One region of the Paenibacillus sp. 1SOY10 genome, then DNA from elsewhere that is predicted to be linked to it. Evidence: predicted binding sites of a transcription regulator. Region 1 holds the regulator's gene; each other region holds the start of a gene.
What was found. The regulator NrdR, encoded in region 1, represses ribonucleotide reductase genes. The targets are predictions, from matches to a motif close to AACACNATATATNGTGTT.
Positions count from the first base shown of each region.

Region 2: the regulator NrdR is predicted to act here: its motif matches at 2,928-2,945, upstream of AC1VOR_RS13635 (anaerobic ribonucleoside triphosphate reductase).
Region 3: the regulator NrdR is predicted to act here: its motif matches at 1,721-1,738, upstream of AC1VOR_RS03295 (adenosylcobalamin-dependent ribonucleoside-diphosphate reductase).
Region 4: the regulator NrdR is predicted to act here: its motif matches at 2,080-2,097, upstream of nrdI (class Ib ribonucleoside-diphosphate reductase assembly flavoprotein NrdI).

Region 1 is NZ_JBXENK010000001.1:1,066,618-1,070,832, reverse strand. Features, by position in the region: gene mutM (DNA-formamidopyrimidine glycosylase) at 1-832, shown strand, start outside; gene coaE (dephospho-CoA kinase) at 858-1,454, shown strand; gene AC1VOR_RS04945 (lytic transglycosylase domain-containing protein) at 1,451-2,014, shown strand; gene AC1VOR_RS04940 (alpha/beta-type small acid-soluble spore protein) at 2,083-2,304, opposite strand; gene nrdR (transcriptional regulator NrdR) at 2,441-2,908, shown strand; gene AC1VOR_RS04930 (phosphate ABC transporter substrate-binding protein) at 3,118-4,071, shown strand; gene pstC (phosphate ABC transporter permease subunit PstC) at 4,155-4,215, shown strand, end outside.
Region 2 is NZ_JBXENK010000004.1:228,698-232,912, reverse strand. Features, by position in the region: gene AC1VOR_RS13645 (family 20 glycosylhydrolase) at 1-170, shown strand, start outside; gene nrdG (anaerobic ribonucleoside-triphosphate reductase activating protein) at 227-745, opposite strand; gene AC1VOR_RS13635 (anaerobic ribonucleoside triphosphate reductase) at 742-2,718, opposite strand; gene AC1VOR_RS13630 (MTH1187 family thiamine-binding protein) at 3,211-3,510, shown strand; tRNA gene AC1VOR_RS13625 (tRNA-Thr) at 3,621-3,692, shown strand; gene AC1VOR_RS13620 (hypothetical protein) at 3,958-4,215, shown strand, end outside.
Region 3 is NZ_JBXENK010000001.1:681,098-685,312, reverse strand. Features, by position in the region: gene AC1VOR_RS03300 (DEAD/DEAH box helicase) at 1-1,388, opposite strand, end outside; gene AC1VOR_RS03295 (adenosylcobalamin-dependent ribonucleoside-diphosphate reductase) at 1,819-4,215, shown strand, end outside.
Region 4 is NZ_JBXENK010000011.1:80,552-84,766, forward strand. Features, by position in the region: gene nrdE (class 1b ribonucleoside-diphosphate reductase subunit alpha) at 1-1,700, opposite strand, end outside; gene nrdI (class Ib ribonucleoside-diphosphate reductase assembly flavoprotein NrdI) at 1,687-2,046, opposite strand; gene AC1VOR_RS20050 (undecaprenyl-diphosphate phosphatase) at 2,379-3,194, opposite strand; gene AC1VOR_RS20055 (toprim domain-containing protein) at 3,378-3,722, shown strand; gene AC1VOR_RS20060 (SCO family protein) at 3,748-4,215, opposite strand, start outside.

The DNA of each region.
Region 1 (4,215 bases):
GCCGGAAGTCGAGACAGTCAGAAGAACGCTGACCCAGTTAGTGGTTGGCAAAACCATTGAAGCCGTGCAGGTATTGCTGCCGCGAATTATACAGCGTCCGGATGATATCCGGCGCTTCGAAACCGAGTTGACCGGCCATACCATCACGGAGATTGGACGGAGAGGCAAGTTCCTACGCATTATTATGGATGGCGTGGTGCTTGTCTCCCATCTACGGATGGAGGGCCGTTATGGCGTGTATCCGGCCGATGAACAGGTGGAGAAACATACCCATGTTATCTTCACCTTCACGGATGGGACTCAGCTTCGCTATAAGGATGTCCGCCAATTTGGAACCATGCATCTTTTTGCAGGCGGAGAAGAGCTGAAGGAGAAGCCCTTGTCCAAGCTTGGCCTGGAGCCGCTAGACGGAGACTTTACTTTAGAAGCCTTTTGCCAGGTTATCTCCCGGCGTAACACCAAGATCAAGCCTGCACTACTCAATCAAGAATATATTGTTGGTTTGGGTAATATTTATGTAGATGAAGCCTTGTTTCGGGCGAAAATCCATCCCGAGCGGCCAGCCAGTGCGCTCTCCTCTGAGGAATTGGGGGCTCTCCATGCGGCTATCGTGTCCACTCTGGAAGAAGCGGTGGCGGCTGGTGGCTCGTCCATCAAGTCCTATGTCAATGGACAAGGGGAGATGGGGATGTTCCAGCATTCCCTGCAAATTTATGGACGAAAGGGAGAGGAATGTCGGCGCTGTGGTCACCCGGTGGAGAAATCGGTGGTTGGAGGCCGGGGAACTCATTATTGTCCGGCATGCCAGACCCTCGCTTCTCTGACAAGCTAATCCAATGTGTGAGGTGTAATCCGGGATGAATATTGGATTGACCGGAGGAATTGCTACCGGCAAAAGCACGGTATCCCGAATGCTGGCCCAGCGGGGCGCGGTAATCATTGATGCTGATATCATCGCCAGAGAAGTGATGGAGCCGGGACATCCGGTGCTGGCTGCTGTGGCTGAATGGTTCGGACAAGCCATACTGCAACAGGACGGTACACTCAACCGGAAGAAGTTGGGGGAGATTATTTTCTCACAGCCTGAGGAACGGAAAGCTTTGGAGAATTTGACCCATCCTGCCATCCGGGCCGAGATGAAAAGGCGGATAGCACAATGCGAAGCTGCCGATCCCAGACAACTGGTGGTTGCCGATATTCCGCTGCTGTACGAATCGGGGCTCGAGTCCTTATATAAAGAAATTATGGTGGTATATGCACCCAGAGAAGTGCAGAAGTCTCGATTAATGTCTAGAGATGGGCTGACGGAATGGCAAGCCGAGCAACGATTGAACGCCCAGATGGATATCGAATTGAAGAAGGAGAGGGCGCATATTTTGATTGATAATAGTCAAGGATTGGCACAAACAGAGCAGCAGATTGAGCGTTTTTGGCGGGACAAGGTTCAAATATGAGTTGGCTTCGCAAGAAAAGGGTGCTGCTTTTATTGTTTCTTGGGTTTACTGTTCTGCTGTTCTTTAATTCTACGTGGTTGTCGTTGTTTTACCCGATCTATTATAAGAGCGAAATTCGCCAACATGCCCAGGTGAATGAGCTTGACCCTTTTATTGTGGCGGCCATCATCAAGGTGGAGAGCAACTATAAGCCGGGAGCCGAGTCGCGGAAGGGTGCGCTGGGTATTATGCAAATCATGCCGGATACGGCGAACTGGGTCATTGAAATGGCCAAGCTCCCGGAAGCCTCACTGGAGGAAATCCGCAATGAGACAGAGACGAACATAGCTATAGGCAGTTGGTACTTGAAATCGCTGTCTGACCAGTTTGAAGGCAATCAGATTGCTATGATCGCAGCTTACAATGCGGGACCCACCAATGTGAAGAACTGGTTGAAGAGCGGAAGATGGGATGGCCGGCTGGAGACGTCAAAGGATATTCCGTTTGGTGAGACGCGGCACTATGTGCAGCGGGTGACTCATTATTACAAGCAGTATTCAGATATCTACGATGATTTCTAAAGACCTCATTCATAAGAAAAAAGCATCAACAGCGAATGATCGCTATCGATGCTCTTTTCATACCGGCATTATTTGTATTGACCTGCCAGTTGTTGTTCGGCGATAGTTACCAGACGTTTCGTAATGTAACCACCGATCGAACCGTTTTCGTAAGAAGTCAGGTTGCCGGCATATCCGTCTTGTGGGAAGGAGATGCCAAGTTCCTGAGCGATTTCATATTTCATTTGATCCAACGCTCCAGAAGCTTGTTTAACCACCAGATTGTTCGAAGAGTTATTGTTTTGGGCCACGATTGTTCACCTCCTTGCGGTTGGTAACAGTATTATGTGCCTGGACTATCGACTTCATTACGAAATTGTGCAGTAATTTATTGGTATTATTTTATAATAGGTGTGAGCATTGCATTTTGAAAGGAGGAAGGCTAGCTTGAGATGTCCGTATTGCGACTATTTTGGCACGAAGGTTCTTGATTCAAGACCCGCAAATGAGAACCGTTCCATTCGCCGCCGTCGGGAATGTGAGAAATGCAGCCGCCGCTTTACTACCTTTGAAATGGTCGAGGAGATGCCCTTGATCGTCATCAAGAAGGATGGCAGTCGTGAGGAATTCAGCAGGGAGAAGATGTTGCGTGGGTTAATCCGTGCTTGTGAGAAGCGTCCTGTATCGGTAGAGCAGTTAGAGTCCATAGTATCCGAGGTGGAGCGCTCGATGCATTCTGCTAATGCTGAAGTGGAGAGCCGGGAGATTGGTGAATTTGTTATGGAACAGCTATATCCTGTGGATGAGGTGGCTTATGTCCGCTTTGCTTCAGTATATCGGCAGTTTAAAGACATTAATATGTTTATGAAGGAACTTAAGGGGCTATTGTCCAAAAACACGGAGACCGATAATTAGTACAGCATATCTGTCCACAGTTATAGAAACAAAATGTAAACACTTCTCGCGAAAATGCGAAGGAGTGTTTATTTTTTTGCGTTAATGCGAAAGTTACATGATATAAAACTGTTTATCATTTTACACAAAGTTTACAAAACGAAAACACGGGATTGATCTTTGATCCCTATAATCAAGTTGTAAAACAAATAAGGGGGATACCTAAGACAATGAAAAAGAGTATGCTTTTGGTTTTGACTTTGGTACTGAGCTTGACACTGGCCGCATGTGGTCAAAACACTGCAGCGCCAAACAACACTTCCGGATCAAACGGCGGATCCACGAATGAAGCTGCACCAAACAATGCAGGCGGTGAAGAACAGAAAACATCAGATTTGTCTGGATCTCTTCTGGCAGTAGGCTCTTCGGCCCTTCAACCATTGGTAGATGAAGCTTCAAAGAAATTTATGGATGCAAACCCTAACGTTTCTATACAAGTTCAAGGCGGCGGTAGCGGTACTGGCCTGACGCAAGTATCTGGCGGACAAGCTGATATCGGTAACTCCGACGTATTTGCTGAAGAGAAGCTGGATGAAGCTGCTGCGGCTGAGCTGGTTGACCATCAAGTTGCCGTTGTAGCTATGGCTGCTGTTATCAACCCAGACATCACGGTTGACGACCTGACCAAAGATCAATTGGTACAAATCTTCACGGGTAAAGTAACGAACTGGAAAGAAGTTGGTGGCCCGGATCAAGCGATCCAAATCATCAACCGTCCTTCTAGCTCCGGTACTCGCGCTACATTTGAGAAATACGCTTTGGGTACAAAAACAGACGACCTTCCAGGTTCGATCCAAGAGGATTCTTCCGGCACAGTTAAGAAGCTCGTTGGCGAAACACCGGGAGCCATTGGATACCTTGCCTTGTCCTACCTGGACGATAGCGTTAAGGTTGTCAAATACGAAGGCGTAGAAGCCAACGAAGAAAATGTAACCAACGGTAGCTATCCAGTATGGGCTTACCAACATATGTACACGAAGGGCGAGCCAAACGAAGTGGCTAAGGCATTCCTGGACTTCATGATCTCTCCTGAAGTACAAGATAACGATGTAGTAGAACTTGGCTACATTCCGGCAAGCAAAATGCAAGTTAAACGTGATGTTGACGGCAACATTACGAAATAAGATTACGCGACAAACATCATATTAGCAGGATAAGAGGCGGACCATTCTGCCTCTTTCTGTGCTGCTGCAAAGGGAGAGGTTTCATGGCTCAGTCCGGCGGAAGAAAAAAAGTACAGCCGCATATCATAGAGGAATGGACCGGTA
Region 2 (4,215 bases), on a different contig from region 1:
GCTGCTCCTTTGCCATCTGGAGCGATAAGCCGGAGGCCCAGACCCAGGAAGAGGTTAGCACTGGTATTCTGGAGCCACTCATGGCCTTGGCCGAATTGTCCTGGATTGGCGAGAAGCGGATGGGGAGTTTTGCAGAAGTTAAGGCAGCTTTCGCTGCATCGCTCTCCTAGATTGGGGATATGCCCACAAAAAAGCCTGCATCCGATTGGATGCAGGCTTTTGCAACTTAAAATGAAAGGATAGACTCCCATAAAACAACCTGCCCATGACGCAGACTTTGCTGAATATCAATCAATCGCTGATTGGAGCTGCCACAATAGAGTAGAGAAGGGTCACGTTTCGCTTCCTCAAACCGTCCATCCACCAGTACCTCGCAGCGTCGTAGTAGCTCATATTCATCAGAGTCAGGACGCGCTAGCAATTCCTCATACGTATAACCAGTATAAATCCATATAGAAATGGGTCCGGTTGCCGCGACCAGTCGATCGATAAATCCACTCACCTCGGCAGAGGAGAAGAAAGGATCGCCCCCCAGGATCGATAGACCACTCAGCAAGGGATTGTGCTTGATGTCGTCGATAATTTCTGCTTCTCGCTCCGGTGTAAACGGCTCGCCATAATCAAAATTCCATGTCTTGGGGCTAAAACAACCCTTGCAGTAGTGGCGACAGCCGCTGATGAAGATAGCAGCCCTTAAGCCTTCACCTTCATTAATTGATTCCGGGTAATATCCACAAATGTTCATGCGTCGTGCTTCACGCGGTCCCGAACCTCCGCTTGCTTGGCTGCATTGAACCGTGTCTGGAAATCCCCGGTCAAGTAGCCCGTTACCCGGCGTAGACGGCGAATATGGACGTCATTCTCATGAGCTGCGCAGGATGGACAGTTCGCCCCGATAATGCCTTCGTAGCCGCATGCTGAGCAACGATCGATCGGGTGATTGATGCTAAAATAGCTAACCTGCTGCTCGAGCGCATATTGAATAATCTTGAGGAAGGCAGCCGGATTGCTCCGGGCATTGCCGTTCAGTTCAATATAAGAGATCGCACCGGCGTTGCACAGATCATGGAATTTGGCTTCCAGCTCGATCTTCCGGGCCGCGCTCAGGTTGTAGTATACCGGAATGTGGAACGAGTTCGTGTAATACTCGCGATCTACCACACCGGGAACCGTACCGTATACCGCATGATCGCGTTTGGTAAATTTACCGGACAGCCCTTCAGCGGGCGTAGCAAATAACGTAATGTTTAAATTGTGGCGTTCGCCTTGCTCATCGCAATAACGGCGCATATAAGCGATGATATCATAGGCTTTCTGGTAGACTTCTTCATCTTCCCCATGATGCTTGCCATACATAGCCTTCATGCATTCGGCCAAGCCGATGAACCCGATGGACAGGCTGCCATGCTTGAGCAACTCGCCTACCGTATCTTCAGAACCGAGTTGTTCGCCGCCTTCCCATACGCCTTCCCGCATCATAAAGTCAGAAGCCTTGGCCTTCTGGGAGGCTTGAATCTGGAAGCGATGCAGCAGTCCTTCCAAGGCGATGTCCATATAGTGGGTCAGTTCGCGGTAAAAGCCGCGTTCGTCTGCCGTTTTGCGTTTGCCTAAAGCGATACCATGCTCCAGCCCCAGCTTGACCAGATTCAGGGTGTTAAAGGAGAGGTTCCCCTTGCCGGACAAATGGTTCCGTCCAAATCGGTCCGCCAGCACCCGCGTGCGGCAGCCCATCGTGGCAAATTCCGTGTCCGGGTTGGCCGGATCGTAATACATGAGATTGAGCGGAGCATCCAGATTGGCGAAGTTCGGATACAAACGCTTGGCTGAGCATTCTGCGGCTTTAAGGAACAAGGCGTAGTTGGGCTCACCCGGATTTTGATTAACGCCCTGTTTGCATTTGAAGATTTGAATCGGGAAAATTGGCGTCTCTCCGCTACCCAAGCCACGAATCGTAGCGTCCAGCAGGGAACGAATGACGAGCTGACCTTCTGGTGACGTGCAGGTCCCATAGTTAATGCTGGTAAAAGGAATCTGTCCTCCAGCCCGGCTCGACATCGTGTTCAGGTTATGCACCAGACTTTCCGCCGCTTGCAGCGTTTCAATTTCCGTTTCCTTCAGGGCATATTTAAACGTTCTAGGCAACTGTTCTTGCAGGTCCAAGCGGCTCATCGTAATCTCGCCCAAGTCAGCATCTGCGAGGTTTTCCTCGAAATACTCCAGACCTTTACGGAAATATTTGCTGAAGGATTTGGCGACGTAAGGAGCCAGATCATAATCCAGCTTGTTGGCCGACACACCGCCGTACTGTGAATTTTGCTGGGACTGGAAAATAATTGCGACCAGCGCCATCGCCGTCATTATGGAGGTTGGTGGACGAACACTGCCGTTGCCCGTGTTGAAGCCCTCGCGAAGGAGCTTATCAAACGGAATAAAGATACAGTTTGTCGTGCCTATGGCATATTGGTCGAGATCGTGGACATAGACGATATTGTCCTGAATGGCTTGTACCACGCGGCCTGGCATCACAAAATGGTTAGCATACCACTTGGCATATTCACTGCCGAGCTTGCTCATTTTGCCGGAGAAGCTTTCTCCATTCAAATTGGCATTCTCGCGCAGAACCTCCAGGTTCCGGCTTTGAATGATTTCCTCACCTAGTTCAATGACTTCGTCCAGCATGATGTCCTGGCTCGTATAGGTCTGATTCAATAAAGCCATAGCACGCTTCTCCTCCCTGTTAACTGAGTTTTTAGTTCTTGAGATAGCAGAAATTGCTTCGTTCTGGAAAGACGACTCTTTGAACTACCTCTTATGAAAAGGCATCTCAACGGGTTAAGTTGATATGCCTTTGTGTGCTGCGAGAAATATCCATATATGTGCCGTAAGGCTTGTATGTATACTATATTTTGTTGCGATGTTTTTAGAATAGCCCAAGATGTTGTGTTTGTAAACGAGATTTAAGGATGTGAAAATGCACGAAAAAGTCATGAAAATCGCCAATCCCAATACTGATGCGGTCAGTGGGGAGGAGGCGAAAGTTGTGAATTTTCTTTGACCAGGACCTTGGTTCTAAATGTAGGTCTTAAGAATCTGTTGAGTGTGGGATGGGCATAGTAGCAAGGCTGAAGCGCTATCATCATAGAGCCTGGAATTATGGTGGGAGGATTGCTAAAATGGGTATAGTAAAGAAGCCAAAAGGAGAGGGTACGGATGGCGATTGCTGAAGTAACTGTTATTCCCATCGGGACGGGGAGTACGAGTCTTAGTAGTTATGTAGCCGAGTTGCAGCATGTTTTAGAGAAGCAGGCGGGGATTTCGTATACGTTAACCTCAATGAGCACCATTATTGAAGGGCCACTGGATGAGGTGTTCGCCGCCATTCGGGCCATTCATGAAGCACCATTCCATTCCGGGGCAGGCCGGGTATCCACCTCTGTCAAAATTGACGACCGCCGCGACAAGGCAAGCTCATCAGAGCAGAAGCTGCGTTCGGTGCGGGAGAAGCTGTAGCTCTCCTGGGTAAGCCAGACGCTTGTTGCTGTACCAAGCCATACCCATTAAATTAGGCTTGCAATATTCACAAAACGAGTTATAATAATTCCTGTTCGCAAAAATGACTTGCTGGTGTAGCTCAGGGGTAGAGCAACGCACTCGTAATGCGTAGGCCGGGGGTTCAATTCCCTTCACCAGCATCCTTATTAAGTCAAGTGTAGCGCGGCCTCCGGGGTTTCCGGGGGCCGCGTTTGTTTGTATTAGAAGGGCCAATTCTACTAAGGCCTGAAGTTTCATTTTTTTGTTTTCTGTCACTATTCCCAATTGTTCTAGTTATAGTTCCACCAAACGACAGCATTCGACTTTCTGTGTCTATTATACTAGGGCTAAAGTGAGTTCTATTTTAGTTGTTTCTTAATTAGGGAGGGAGTATAAAAAAACTAATAAATTCTGAGGTGAGTGGGCATGATAAAAAAATTTTTTTTATTACTAGGAACATTTTTAATAGCTATTGTTAATTTCTTGGCCTTTGTTGGAGTGTTTGGTTGGAATAGCACAAAAAAGGCTTCAGTGTTCTATTTATTAATCAGTTTGGTTATTTTAATGTTTTATATTATTTTGCTTTTTATATTGAGAAAGAAAATATCTCGTAATTTTTTAGTTGTAAATTTTGTCCTATATATCATTATTTTTGCGAATGGCCCTCAGATTCAAAATTATGGA
Region 3 (4,215 bases), 390 kb from region 1:
TGGTGGCAGAATTGCAGGTTAATGCCTTCGCCTCCGGCTTCCGTAGCAATCATGACCTGCGCCCGGCCTCGGAAGAGGTCCATCATCCAATCCTTCTTACCGCGATTCATGCCACCTCGGTAAGGCACAGCCGTCATGCCGCGATCGCGGAAGTATTTTAACAAATATTCTTGAGTGGCCCGGTATTCGGTGAAGACAATAACCTTGTCGTTCATTTCCCTCACCAGTTCCATGGTCTTCTCGGCCTTGCTATTGGCCCCAATCTGTCGAATGAGGTCCACCAGCTCCCAGATCCGATCCCGAATCGGAGAGTCGGGGTCGAGCTTCTTCGAGAGATTAACCAGGGTAACGAACACGGCGTCCCGGCTGCTGCATACTTCCCGCTGCAAGGTGACAAGCGACAACATGCTGTTCATATCACCGCCAGCGGCATGGTATTGATCCTTAACGAAGGAGGTCACCCCGGCGTAGAGCTTCTTCTCTTCCTGCGAGAGCTCCACATCGATATTCCGAACGATCCGTTTGGTGAATTCAAGCTGACCGTCGCCCCGACGATTTCGGATCATTACTTTGGACAATTCGTCCTTCAACTGACCCTCATTCTTGGGCAGCCGCTTATCAACGACGAAGTTCGCCGAGAAGTCGCTATGTCCACCAAGCTGGCCCGGCTTGAGCAGCGTAATCAGGTTGAAAAGCTCGCTCAAATCGTTCTGAACCGGAGTAGCGGTGAGCAGCAGACAGTATTTCTTGCGTAATTGCAGCATGAGCTGGTAATTGGTGGTATTCTTGTTTTTCAGCTTGTGGGCTTCATCGACGATTAGCATGTCGTATTCCTGACTGAGCAGAATGCTCTTATGCGGGTCGCGCTTGGCCGTGTCCATGGAAGCAACGACAACGTCATTTTGCCAGGAATGCTCCTTCTTCTGTGCCACCGCAGGAATGCCGAACTTCTGGTTCAGCTCTCGTACCCATTGGAGGACCAGGGATGCGGGAACAAGAATCAATATTTTGCGAACGAGTCCGCGTATGATATATTCCTTCAAAATCAAACCCGCTTCAATCGTCTTACCCAGCCCCACCTCATCAGCGAGAATGGCGCGTCCACGCATTTCAAACAGCACTTTGCGTGCGGTTTCCGTCTGATGTGGCAGGGGGGTCACTTCCTGCAAATGCTTCAGGCATTGCATCTCTTCAAAGCTAGTGACGAGTGAGGCCGTTTCGGCCTTAAGGGCAAGGTTAAACAATTTCCAGTCGTCCCAAGGGCCACCCTTCTGCTGCCGAGTTGTTAATTCACTGAACCAGTTACGGTCAAACTCGGGGGAAAGACGGGTATTTGTGGCCTGCTCCGTTACGGAGCTATCCTTGGGGCTAGGGGGATGCGGATTCAAGATGGATAACCTCCCTTATGGTGCGTATTCACCTAAACTTTTTAAAATGAAACAAGATTTATAGCTTGTGTGTTTGTTCTGACGGATGGCAGATGTAGGTGTAGTATGGACGAAAAAGAGGGGGTTCATAACCTTGAACGTAAATCGCTCGGTTATCCGTCTGTTTGCATGTGGGCAGCAGGCAGCGGGGAAGCTAAGCTCAGCTTGAGAAGAACGAAATCTGAGAAAACGGGAGGAAACGGCTACTAGGCCAGCGTGTATTTCAGTACAAGCCGGAAAAATCGCTTCTTTCTCCAATGACAACAATATATAGTGTAGTATAATAGTGATTACACACAATATATTGTGTTTTTTTACATATGATGATCTTAATTGCTGGCTGATCTTAATTTCTATAAGTATGGCAATTTATCAAGGAGGGTGTTTATAGGTGAACCAGATTCCTGTGCCAAAACAACGCTTGGAAGGCTTAAGCGAGAAAATATTTCTGGATCGTTACGCGTGGAAAAATCCGGACCCCAGTCACGCCAAGGTGGGCGATGTGGTTCTTGTGCTGACGAAGGACGATCCGAAATTCCCAACGAAGGAAGTTGGGGAGATTGTCGCCCGGGAAGGACTTATGGCGACGGTTCGGACCCGCACCGGGGAACTGGTGGAGACGGATGTGGAGAAGCTGACGCTGAATATAGAGAAGACGCCGGAGGAAATGTGGGATCGCCTGGCGAACGCTATGGCCTCGGTGGAGGCAACACCGGAACTCCAGCAAGAATGGGAGACCAAATTCCGGCATATCCTGGATGATTGGAAGCTGGTACCGGGGGGCCGGATTGCTGCCGGAGCGGGGGCCAGCGACGAGCTTACCTTATTTAATTGTTATGTCATCCCATCCCCTAAAGATAGCCGAGGCGGGATCATGGAGACATTGTCGGAAATGACGGAGATTATGGCTCGCGGAGGCGGTGTTGGTATCAATTTAAGCTCTTTGCGACCGCGGCGAGCAGTGGTGAAGGGCGTGAACGGCTCATCAAGCGGTGCTGTATCCTGGGGAGGGCTGTTCAGCTATACGACAGGGCTGATTGAGCAGGGCGGCAGTCGCCGGGGGGCGCTAATGCTGATGATCAACGACTGGCATCCAGATGTGCTGGACTTTATCACGGTCAAGCAGACGATGGGACAGGTGACGAATGCGAATTTGTCTGTCTGCGTGAGTAATGCATTTATGAAGGCGGTGAAGGAAGATCTGGATTGGGAACTGGTCTTCCCGGACACAACCGATGAAGATTACAATGACGTCTGGGACGGTGATCTCGATAAGTGGAAGGCGGCGGGCCGACGGGTAAACCATTATCGTACGGTCAAGGCACGGGAGATTTGGCATACGATTATCGAATCGGCCTGGAAGTCCGCGGAGCCAGGCGTCGTATTTATGGAGTATTACAATCAGATGTCAAATAGCTGGTACTTTAACCCGATTATTTGTACGAACCCGTGCGGCGAGCAGGGCTTGCCAGGTTGGGGTGTCTGCAATCTGTCCGCGATGAATTTATCCCGGTTCTATGACGAGGCGAACCACGATGTGGATTGGGAGGATTTGGCGACGACGACCCGTTATTCGGTCCGCTTCCTAGACAATGTAATCAATAAGACGCCTTATCATTTTGAGGAAAATGAAAAAAATCAGAAGCATGAACGACGTATTGGTCTGGGGACAATGGGACTGGCCGAACTGATGATCAAGCTGAACATCCGATACGGTAGCCCGGAATCCCTGGAATTTCTGGATAAGCTGTATGGGTTTATCGCTCGGGAGGCCTACCTGGCTTCTTCAGATATTGCTGCGGAGAAAGGTTCTTTCCCGGCATTTGAGGCTGACCCTTATTTGCAGAGTGGATTTATGAAGGTGATGACGGAGGTATACCCCGAGGTTGGGGAGGCGATTCGCCAGCAGGGCATTCGGAACGTTACCATCATTACCCAAGCGCCCACCGGCAGTACGGGAACGATGGTTGGTACTTCAACAGGCATTGAACCGTATTTTGCGTTCAAATATTATCGCCAGAGTCGCCTTGGCTTCGACGAGCAATTCGTGCCGATCGCTCAGGAATGGATGGATGCCCATCCGGGAGAGGAGTTGCCGGACTATTATGTTACAGCCATGAGTCTATCCGCCGAGGATCATATCCGCGTGCAGGCAGCGATTCAGCGCTGGGTAGACAGCTCAATCTCCAAGACGGCAAATTGTCCAGCGGACTTCACGGTGGAAGAGACGAAACGATTGTACGAGCTGGCCTTTGATTTGGGCTGTAAGGGTGTGACGATTTACCGCGATGGCAGTCGGGATGTACAGGTATTGCAAACGGAGAAGAAGGAAGCGAAGGCGGAAGAGGCAGAGCTACCATCAGTCAACGAGGTTGGGACCATGGAGCAAGCTGATACCAAGGCGGAGCCGGAACCTGGCGATTCCTTATTACCCAGCAATTTTGCACCGTCCGGGTTGTCCAGATCGTCCAGCACCCCGTACAAGCGCCGGCCGCAAGTGTTGCAGGGAGCTACGTATAAGCTGAATACTCCCTTCGGGATGGCTTATATTACGATCAATGATTTGAACGGCACGCCGGGGGAAATCTTCCTTAATGTCGGCAAAGCGGGCTCTGATGTGTTTGCCATGGCTGAGGCGCTTGGGCGGGTCTGCTCCTTGTTCCTGCGATATGGAGACCATGGGGAGAAGGTGGGGCTGCTGATCAAGCATCTCAAGGGCATTGGCGGTACGGGAGCCATTGGCTTCGGTGCCAATCGCGTGGAATCGATTGCTGATGCGGTAGCCAAG
Region 4 (4,215 bases), on a different contig from region 1:
GCATGGTACAGTCCATGCTTCATCACGTTTTCTTTCAGCTTCGCCCAATCTTGCGGCGATGGAATCTCCATTCCGGCGAACAGCCCGGCTGCCCGTTCGGTAAGTGGACGATAGTCCGTGTTCAAATAACGATTGAAGTATTCACCTGTCGCATATTCCGATTCCTCGAAGCCTGCGAAGATTTGACCGGTCTGCGTCGCGATCTCCATACTCTTCTCCAGCGAGTAGTAGTTCATCATCATGAAGAAGGTACGAGCAAAGTCCCGCGCAGTTTCACTTTCGTAAGGAATCTTGTTTTTCGCCAAGTAGCCATGCAGGTTCATAACACCGAGTCCTACGGAATGCATTTCCCGATTTGCCTTGGCTACACCCGGAGCATTGGATACGCTCGTCATGTCGCTGACCGCAGTCAATGCGACCATACCCTCATGCACAGACTCGCGAATTTTCTTCCGTTCCATCACATTCACAATGTTCAAGGATGCCAGATTACAGCTAATATCACGGCGAATCTTGTCTTGCTGACCATAGTCCAGAATCTCCGATGTTTCTTGCAGTTGGAAGATCTCTGTGCACAGGTTGGACATCTTCACTTGTCCTATTCGCTTCAAGGCATGCTGATTGTTCGCATTACTCTTGTTCATAATATATGGATAACCGGACTCCAACTGAGTCATCGCAATCTTGGTCAGCATGTCCCGCGCGCTCATCAGCTTTCTTTTCTTAACCCGATTATCAGCAAGCAGCGTGTCATACATTACATCAAGATCCATGTCATCCAGATGCGTACCATAGGCTTTATATACACTGTAAGGGCCAAATACATGAAGCGGCTCGTTAGCCTTGGCTAGCTCGTAGAACCGATTCGGTACAATCAGTCCGATGGAGAGCGTCTTAAGGCGAATCCGCTCATCAGCGTTAATTTTTTTGCTATCGAGGAATTCCGCAACGTCCCAGCCAAAGATATTGTAATATCCGGCACCAGAGCCCTTGCGTTGTCCCATTTGATCCGCATAGGAGAAAGCATCCTCCATCAGCTTCAGAACCGGCATAATGCCCTTGGCGGCACCCTCAACGCCTTTGATAGCCTCACCACGTCCACGTAGCTTCGACAGGTTAACCGCTACACCGCCGCCAATCTTGGACAACTGCATGCATGTATTCAGCACATAGTTGATTGAATTCAAAGAATCATCCATCTCCAGCAGGAAGCAGGAGACCATCTCGCCGCGACGGCTTTTACCTGCATTAAGGAACGTTGGAGTCGCGGGTTGAAGCCGTTGCTCCATCATAGAACGTGCCAGCAAGCTGGCTGTATCTGCATTTCCCCGTCCCAAGTAAAGTGCCACGATGGCCACCCGATCGGGATAATGTTCCAGAAACATCGATTTGTCATTCGTTTTCAAGGCGTAATCGTTATAAAATTTGGATGCTGCCATATAAGAAGGAAACTCAAAATTATAGCTGTGGGTGATGTTGTATACACGCTCGACTTCCTCAGCCGTATATTGGTTAAACACATTCTCGTAGTAGTCATTATCAATCATATAACGCACCTTGTCGGTGGCAGTCAGGAAGGTCATGCTCTTACGCGCTACTTCCTCCATAAATTCGGCAACAGCTTCCCGGTCCTTATCCAACTGGAAGAACCCGTCTGCGTCCCGTTGCATCAATAAGTTGTTAAGTTCAATATGCCGCAACCCGGCTCACCTCCTGCATAAAATTTTCCGCATCCCGCTTGGTTCCAGAAAGTTCGAATTTGGCCACGATAGGCACCTGATAGCGCTCCGAGATCAAATCCGCGCTCTTCGCAAACTTCTCGCCCCAATTACGGTTGCCGCTGGCAGCTACGCCAAGCAGCCGCTTATAATTATTCTCCAGAAAAGCCGACACTTTCGTAGGTACCTGTCCAAACCCGGTCGTATATGTAATCAGCACAAATGGCTCTTCCAGCGTCATGCCCTCATTGATCTGCACCGCAGGATAACCCAGCTTTTGAATGAACCGTTTTACATTGCCCGTTTTGGAATCGTACGCAATCAGCATCGTTACTCCCTCACTTTTCCTATCATTTCGTCTATAACTATATATTCCGTTAAAACACGGTTTGAAACAACATATTGTTGTATTTAATTAATTTAATACCTATATATAGTATTGTCAATCCTGAAAAACACCTAAATGCAGCTTGTCCCACTTGTGGATAATGTGGAAAATTCGCCAACCTCGCATCAGACAAGCATCTGCTGCTGCTTAAGCTTGTTGATAATTATTTTTTTAAAAATTTTTCTTTAATTTTGAGATAAAACTCTTTACACACAAAAAAGCACCCCTGCAACAAGAGGCGCTTTTTGTCAAATAAAACTTGCCAACAAACTCTACAGTTGGAAGACGAGCAACAAGATCCCCACAACAAAACAGTAATAGGCAAAATATTTCAAATTCCCTTTAGCCATAATGTTCATGAACCACTTCATAGCAAAATAAGTAACGACCATTGTGGTTAAAAAAGCAATAAGGTAAGGCATGAATAACGCCGAGCCGGCCGAATCGCTGGCAATATCGGAAATTCCCAGCACCAATCCGCCCAGGCTGACCGGAATGTACAGCATGAACGAAAATCTCAAGGCAGTATCCTGCTTCATTCCCACCGCAATGGAGGAAATAATCGTTGCCCCTGAACGGCTGATGCCTGGAATCAGGGCAATGGCTTGTCCAAGGCCCACCAGTAACGCGTCCTTGGCCGATAAATCGCCGTCCCGCTTTCTCCCCCTGAGGTTACGAATGATCCATAACGCTGCTCCTGTGACCAACAGAGCAATCGCTACCGTGTGAACCGAAGAGAATACGGTTTCGATTTGATCCTTGAACAACATACCAACGATGACGGCTGGAAGAGTACCAATGATAATGTAAATGATAAACATAAAGTCCGATTTGTACTCAGGTTTACGTGTTCTGAGATAACCCAGGCCGTTTACAAACAATCTGGCGATATCCTGACGGTAAATAAACATGATAGCCAGTAGTGATGCCGTATTTGTCAGAATTTCAAAGGAAAGGCCTTCGTTTGCAATACCCATCAGCTTCTTGGCGATAATGACATGGCCGCTGGACGAGACCGGGATGGGTTCTGTCGCTCCCTGGACAGCCCCTAAAATTAAATACTTAAACCATAATATCAAGTCCTCCACAAGCTACCCACTTTCTTCTGTCTTTTTTGCTTCAGTGAATCTTCCCCACTGTACTTTATAGATTATAACGCAATGAGGGAAGATGTAGAAAGCCCCCGGCTTTGCATCGCTACCTGACGGCAGTATAAACTAAGGCCATAGCCGCATAGCTCCATAACTAAACTATTTTGAGGTGACTTTAGCTTGAATATCAGCATTATTGTAGAAGGGAAAAATGACCGCAGCAAGGTGCGTCGCTTGGTGACCGAGGATGTCCGTATTCACTGCACCTTTGGTACGCTGAACAGCGAGAAGCTGGACAAGCTGCGCAAACAGGTGGCGGACGATGAGGTGTATCTATTCCTCGATAACGACCCCTCCGGCAAACGAATCCGCGGGGTGCTCCGCGACGCCTTTCCTGAGGCCCAGCAAATCTATACCCGCCGAGGTTATGCCGGGGTGGAGGGGACGCCGGAAGAATATATTATTGCCCAACTGGAAAAGGCCGGGCTGGAGGAGTATATTCTATACCCTCCACCGGCCTTCTAGTCAGGTTCAACCACCTGCTATTCAGTTATTCCCGCACTAAACCCATAACTCCATCAGCAATTTCCTGTGGCGTTGCTTCCGGCCGATAGATCGCACGAAGTTGCCCTTTGCGATCAACCAAGCCAATCAGGTCCATATGCACGAAGTTTCCGTCCTGGTCCTGATCAATCAATATTTTGAATGAGTCCATGGCCAAGTCGAACGTTTGCTGCTGGTCCCCCCGCAGGAAGTACCAACCACTATAATCCGCCTTAAACTTATCACCAAAAGCCTGCAAGCTGTCAAGCGTATCCCGCTCTGGGTCAAAGGTGACCGAAACGATAGAGGCATCCTGACCAAACAAATCCTTTTCCTTCAATATGTCCTGAACCTGACTGAGCCTGAAGGTAGTAATCGGACAGACGTCCGGACAATTGGAGAAGAAGAAATAAAATAGCCGTACCTTGCCGTTAGTATCCTCCAGCGTCACGGTGCTGCCATCCACGTTCTCCAT